3 regions of the Rhizobium sp. BK289 genome follow, and region 1 is predicted to be linked to each of the others. Evidence: riboswitches for the same ligand, from Rfam matches in the RefSeq annotation. Region 1 holds a riboswitch; each other region holds the start of a gene.

Evidence for each region. A riboswitch is a leader RNA that binds a small molecule or an ion and turns the genes downstream of it on or off. The one in region 1 is predicted to bind cobalamin.
Region 2: it holds a riboswitch for cobalamin, as region 1 does, so the genes downstream of both, FHT84_RS17490 (aromatic ring-hydroxylating dioxygenase subunit alpha) here and FHT84_RS00235 (ABC transporter substrate-binding protein) in region 1, are expected to answer to the same signal.
Region 3: it holds a riboswitch for cobalamin, as region 1 does, so the genes downstream of both, cobU (bifunctional adenosylcobinamide kinase/adenosylcobinamide-phosphate guanylyltransferase) here and FHT84_RS00235 (ABC transporter substrate-binding protein) in region 1, are expected to answer to the same signal.

What each region holds. Positions count from the first base shown of each region.
Region 1 is NZ_JACHZO010000001.1:50,336-52,595, reverse strand. It holds gene FHT84_RS00240 (iron chelate uptake ABC transporter family permease subunit) at 1-446, opposite strand, end outside; gene FHT84_RS00235 (ABC transporter substrate-binding protein) at 449-1,465, opposite strand; cobalamin riboswitch at 1,629-1,885, opposite strand; gene FHT84_RS00230 (diguanylate cyclase) at 1,967-2,260, opposite strand, start outside.
Region 2 is NZ_JACHZO010000008.1:203,126-205,385, reverse strand. It holds gene FHT84_RS17495 (hybrid-cluster NAD(P)-dependent oxidoreductase) at 1-127, opposite strand, end outside; gene FHT84_RS17490 (aromatic ring-hydroxylating dioxygenase subunit alpha) at 130-1,374, opposite strand; cobalamin riboswitch at 1,471-1,675, opposite strand; gene FHT84_RS17485 (ACT domain-containing protein) at 1,894-2,260, opposite strand, start outside.
Region 3 is NZ_JACHZO010000002.1:285,384-287,643, reverse strand. It holds gene FHT84_RS05125 (chloride channel protein) at 1-661, opposite strand, end outside; cobalamin riboswitch at 841-1,240, shown strand; gene cobU (bifunctional adenosylcobinamide kinase/adenosylcobinamide-phosphate guanylyltransferase) at 1,381-1,905, shown strand; gene cobW (cobalamin biosynthesis protein CobW) at 1,911-2,260, shown strand, end outside.

The sequences.
Region 1 (2,260 bases):
AGCAGGCCGACGAACAGGAAAGCGACGATCGCACCCAGAAAGGCGCCGCCGGAAAGGCCGAGAATGCCATAGCCGAGCCCGAGGATCATGATGCAGACCGCCCCGGTCGAGGCGCCCGCTGAAATGCCGAGCACATAAGGTTCGGCAAGCGGATTGCGCAACAGGGCCTGCAGGATCACGCCGCTCAATGCCAGCGAGGCGCCGGCGCTGGCGGCGACGAGCGCCCGGCTCAGGCGATAATCCCAGACGATGCCCTGATGGATCCGGCTGAGCTCGAAACCTGTTCCGAACAGCCGGTTCGATACGGCCTTTGCAGTGGTCGACAGCGGGATGGAAATCTCGCCGATCGACACCGCAAGGCTGATCATGAAGGCCAGAAGTATGAAGGCAGCCAGGGCAAGCACCAGCAGCGTCCACCATGGCCGTCGTTCCGCGGTAAGACGCATCGTCACCGCGCCAGACCGAAGGATCTAATGCCTTTGGCCAGGATTTCGATGCCGTCGATGGTCCGGATCGTCGGGTTCATCGACTGAGCATCCATCAGAACGAAATGCTTGTTCCTGACAGCGTCGAGCTGGCTGGTGACCGGATCCTTCTCGAGGAATTCGAGCTTGACCTTCGGGTCGTCAGCCGCATAGCGGCGGCGGTCCATGGTAGCGATGACGATCACGGCCGGATTGGCCTGCGCGATGGTCTCCCATCCGACCAGCGGCCATTCTTCCTCGGTCGTGACGACATTCCTGGCACCGATCGTCTTCAGGATATAGGCCGGAGCGCTGTTCTTGCCCGCGATAAAGGCATCGCCGCCAACCTCCTTGCTGGAGAACCAGAACACGATCGGAAGGTCCTTGGACTTTGCGGCTGAAATCGAGGCGACCGCATCCGCTTCGCGCTTCTTCAGGTCGGCGATCAGGGCATCGCCGCGATCCTCGACATCGAAAATCTCAGCAAGTTCACCGATCTCCTGGTAGATCAGGTCCATCGTGAACAGTTCCTTGCGCACGCCATCGCCGCCATCGGCATTGACCTTGGCGACGCAATCGGTCGGCGCGATATAGGTGTTGATGCCGAGCTCGGAAAACTGCTCGCGCTTGCCGACGGAGCCCTGCGGGCCGACATGCCATTCGAATTCGGCTGCCACCAGATCCGGCTCCTTGCCGACAACGGATTCGAAACTCGGATCATTGTCGGCAAGCCGCGGAATCCTGGCGTTGGCTTCGGCGTATTGCGGCAGGACGGGTCCGACCCAGACCGCCGTTCCGGCGATCTTGTCGGCAAGGCCGAGCGAGAAGAGAATCTCGGTCATGCCCTGCCCGATCGAAACGATCTTGGCCGGAGCCTTCTGGAAGGTGACCTTCTGGCCGCAATTGCTGATGGTGAGAGGATATTGGGTCGCGGCCAAACCAGAAGCAGCAAAACCAGTCAGGCCGAATGCAAAAGTAATCGTCGTCAAAAAATGGCGCATGAGAGATCTCGATAGGAAGGAAACTGGACGGCGTCAGCGCGATCGCGCTCAAGAAGAGCGCCGACGGCTGCGGGGATCCCAATCAAGACCGATGGATGTCTGAAAGTGTCGAAGGCTCAGGTCAATCATTTTCTCTGTCCCTTCCGGGCATCCCCGCCCGGCTGATTGGATCGCGATCGACGGCAGGTCTCCTGGCTTGCGGATATCTGACGATCATCTACCTTCCCGCAAGCATGCTTGCAGTGGCATGGCTCAAGGCCCTGGAAGGAAACCAGCGGGCTGGTCGCTCCCGGATGATCGGCAATCCGCTTACAGTTGCGGGGGCAGCCACGGCCTAGGTCCCTCTTGGGTCGCCCTCACCGTGTTCCCTATTAATCCCCGCGGAGTCTTCCTTGGGGAACCGTCGCGTCCAGTTATGCCGGATGGCACCTTCCCGTCAAGGACGCTTAGATGCGATAAAGCGAGCGCGCAGCTGTCAGATCCGACATCCGTGCGGCAGGATTAGGCGGCGTCAGCCAATTCCACGCGATTTCGCCCGCCCGCCTTGGCGCGATAGAGCGCCTTGTCGGCAGCCTCGAGCACATGCTTGAAGTCGGCGGTCGGTTCGTGGGAGCAGGCAATGCCGATGCTGACCGTGACGCGGATGCTCTCCTGCTCGAACATCAGGATTGTCGCTTCGATATCCTTGCGGATTTTCTCCGCGATAGCGGTAGCGGCCCTGATATCGGTGTTCGGAAGCAGAACGACGATTTCCTCTCCGCCATAGCGGGCGGCAATGTCGGTCCTTCGGACGGT
Region 2 (2,260 bases), on a different contig from region 1:
GGAACGTGAAGGTCATCACTTCGGGCGCTTCGGGCGTTGCCGAGAGGCATTCGAGCACATGCTGCCTGTCATTCCAGGGCTGCATCTGATCGAGGTGACGATGCGGAAGGGAGACGGTCATGTTCATGCTCAGGCAACCGCCGACAGCTTGGACTGGTCACCCTGCAGCCGGTTGATCATGAACGTCGTGTACCATTCGACGAATTGCATGACGCCGCCTTCGTGGATTTCCGAATAGGGGCCAGGCTCATAGGCCGGCGAGCGGATACCGAAGGCGTTTTCCTCGACGATGCGGCGATCCTGATCGTTGGTTTCGGTCCAGACGTGGGTCAATTCCTCGAGATTGTAGTCGACGCCCTCGACGGCATCCTTGTGGACGAGCCACTTCGTGGTGACGGCGGTTTCCTCGGCACTGATCGGCAGGACACGGAAGGAAATCGCATGGTCGCCGAGCATGTGGTTCCACGTGGTCGGGTAGTGGAACAGCAGCATCGTGCCGATGCCATTGATCGTCACATCCGGTGAAAGCGGCCGCCTGACGGCATTCTGGCCGGACATGGTGTAGCTCTCGGCTCCTTCGATCAGCGGCATGCGCGCGGCGCGAAACTGGCCATCCGGCGAAATCTTGAACTCGCTCGGCAGTCCGGCAGCTTCGCAGCGCTGCCAGTGCTCGGTGATGACAGGATCGCTCATCGCGCCCTGCACGCCGGTCACGGTCGGCGCTTCCGGGAAGGTGCGGCAAAGTTCGGGGTGGTTGGCCGCGCAATGATAGCATTCGCGGTTATTTTCCCAGACGAGCTTCCAGTTGCCCTTTTCGATGATGGTACTCTGGAAGGCGACCTTGGCTTCGCTGATGCGGTGTGGGGCCATGTAGGGCTCGATCGTGGCGCGAACCGGTGCGAAATCCGGAGCGTTCTGCGCCAGGCAGATGAAGATGTAGCCACCGACACTTTCGCAGTGAACCGGCTTCAGCGAATACTGGCTCTTGTCGAAATCCTCGGCCATCTGACGGGCAAAGAGCAGCGAGCCGTCGAGCTCGTAGGTCCACTGGTGATAAGGGCAGACGAGCTTCGCCGAGGAGCCGCGCTCGGTGGTGCAGACACGCGAGCCGCGATGGCGACAGCTGTTGTGGAAGGCGCGGATGACCTGATCGCGGCCACGGACGATGACGACGGGATAATCGCCGATCTGGACGGTGAAGTAGTTGCCCGCGCGCGGCACTTCGCAATCATGACCGATGAACAGCCAGTCGCGATAGTAGATCGTCTCCATATCGAGTTTGAAGTAATCCGGGTCGGTATAGAATGGTTGCTCCAGGCTGAAACCTGTCCGGTGGTTCTTCAATTGCCGCAGAACTTTGCTGCCGATATCCATTTGCCTATCCTTCGCAGTACCAGGAAACGGGCGAAGGACATGCATGGCTGGTTGAAGACAGCCGAAAGCAATGTCCCGGCCGCCCGCCGCGGTCAGTAAACCATATGTGCCCAAGGCTGGTTTCCGGGCTCTGGAGCGGCCCTGTTTCCAGAGCCCCATGGCACCTTCCCAGGTCGATCGACCCAGTGGCTTTATTCGCCATGCCTCACTCCACCACCGTTGCGGGGGCAGCGCCGGATTTTGACCGGCTTCCCAATTCTCCGTCTCCCTAGCAGACGGCACCTTGAGATTGATGTCATCATATCGCTCGGCCCGAGCGCCCGCTGTGCTGCAATGCGACATCGGCTTCGAAATTGACGACAGGCGAAACGGGACGCCGGGACGGTTCCAGAAAGAAGCGATATAGAAAAATAATTCAATCGCTTATACGGCCGCACCAAAATGCGGGCATGCGGTCAATCCGCCCCTAACTGATGACGCTTTATCCTGAATGCGACAGGGCTGTTATCGACGGGTCGCCTAGGTGGCGGCAAGCGCCAGCAGCGCGGTCATGGCGCGATCCGCGTCGGCGGCCGGAACGAAGATGTGATCGTGGTAATAGGCCGCGACGACATTGGCGCTAACGCCTTCATTTCCAAGGGCCGTGGCAAAGGCTGCGGTGAGTCCGACCGCCTCCAGGGACGAATGCACTTCGAGCGTGATCATGCGCATGGCGGGAGCGGCTGGAAATCCCGCCATGCGGGCCGTCTCCAGCGGAAGGATCAGCGTCACACCCTCCTTTTCCCGGAACAGCCCGATCGGATCCAGATGCAAATGATCCGCCAGTGTCGATGCCGGCACACTGCAATAGACGAATTCGCCCTCGGCGAGATTCGGTTTCATCTCG
Region 3 (2,260 bases), on a different contig from region 1:
ATGCCGAGACGACGACAGGCGTCAGCGTTAGGATCGAATAGGTGCCGATGATCAGCTCGAAGGCGTAGAAGGCGCCCGTGAGCGGCGCATTGAAGGCGGCGGCAATCGCGCCGGCGGCGCCGCAGCCGACGAGCATGCGCAGGTCCGCGCGGCGCATCTGCATCTTGTAGCCGAATTTCGAGGCGATGCCGGCGGCAAGCTGGGTATAGCCTGCCTCGAGGCCAACGGAGGCACCGAATCCATTCGAGATCAGGTTCTGCACGGCGACGAGGATACTGTCGGTGAGCGACATGCGACCGCCGTGCAGCGCATTGGCTTCGATCGGGTCGACCATCGGCTTCTTGCGTGTGCGCGATAATATATAGAGCAGGATACCGAGGATAATGCCTCCCGCGATCGGCGCGATCAGCAACACCGATTTGTCGGGAATCGCCACCGCCGCCGAACTCAGGCGCTCATAGTCGGTTATGCCGTAGATGAGGCTGTGAAGTTTGCGGGAGATGAAGCTCATCGCCGTTACGGCACAGCCGGAGGCTATTCCCACCAGCGCGCCGGCGAAAACAAGTCCCAGTTCGCCACGGCGCAGCAATGCCCTGAACCGACCGAGATCGAACAGGGCGGAGAAGACGCCGAGGCGGCGCGGTTGGAATTTCTGCAGCATTGGGAACGAACGATATGTTTTTTCGAATGTGAGGGCTTACCCTCTATAGACTTCTAACATCAAAGAAATGCGGCAAAAAAGCCGCTGATTTTGCGGGAATGTCAGGTCAATTTCGCAATCGGGACGTTTGGCATCGCATCCATGCCCTTGATTGACTTGAAGTCGGTGAAAGCCTAATCATTGCCCGTATAACGAATGGTTCCCGGGCGGCGATCTGCCGCATGGGATGAAAAGGGAATGTGAAGGGACGGACCCAACCCGGGCGTTCTCATCACAGCCGACCCCGCGACTGTAGAGCGGTCAGGGTCTTTCGTTCGGTTTGAAGCCGATTCCGTCGATGGTTCGCATGGGGCGAACGGGGCGGGGCAGGCGCAAATCGAAAAAGCCACTAGTGTGGCATCATGATCAACGGGGGCTGGACGCCTCTTATTCTACGAATCGTCCGCCTTTTCATGATGCATTGCCGGGAAGGCGAGAAAGATCCGCTGGCGCACGATCGGGGGCGACCGGCTTCGGTCAGCCCCCGTCGCGGCGCCTCATCCGCGAGCCAGGAGACCTGCCATGCGTGCCGGGCGCAGAGCCTGTTTTGGGACGCGAGTTCCGCTGCCAGCACGGAGGTTGTCATGGCGCAAGACGAGTTTTCGGCGTGTAGACGCCCGTTTCCCGGTTCCAGCGACGTGCTGCCGACCCTCGCTTCCGCACGGGGGTGGGCATAACGCATGTCGGCTTCGATTTCCCAAGCGATCTTCGTCCTCGGTGGTGCGCGTTCCGGCAAATCCAGGTTTGCCGAATCTCTGGTGTCGGATACCGGTCTCGAACGTCACTATGTGGCGACAGGGCAGGCGTGGGACGACGAGATGCGCGAACGCATCGCCAAGCATCGGGCCGACCGCGGCGATCTATGGCAGACGCATGAGGAGCCGATCGATCTCGTCGGGCAGCTCGCGGCTATCGACGCGGAGAGGCGGGCGGTGCTTATCGACTGCCTGACGCTCTGGGTAACCAATCTGATGATGGCCGAGCGTGACATGGCGGCGGAATTTGCCGCTCTCACTGCATTTCTGCCAACTGCGCGATCAAGGCTCGTTCTCGTCTCCAATGAGGTAGGCCTGGGAATCGTGCCGGAAAATCGCATGGCGCGCGAATTTCGCGACCATGCCGGCCGTCTGCACCAGATGGTCGCGGCGGCGAGTGCCGAAGTTTATTTTATCGCAGCGGGCCTGCCGCTGAAAATGAAGGGTTGATCCATATGAATCAGGAAAAGATTCCCGCCACCGTCATCACCGGCTTCCTGGGAGCCGGCAAGACGACGATGATCCGCAACCTCCTGCAGAATGCCGGCGGCAAGAAGATCGCGCTGATCATCAACGAATTCGGCGATCTCGGCGTCGATGGCGACGTTCTGAAGGGGTGCGGCGCGGAGAACTGCACGGAAGACGACATCATCGAGCTCACCAACGGCTGCATCTGCTGCACTGTCGCCGATGATTTCATTCCCACCATGACGAAACTGCTGGAGCGCGATGCGCGCCCGGATCACATCGTCATCGAAACATCGGGCCTCGCGCTGCCGCAGCCGCTGGTCGCCGCCTTCAACTG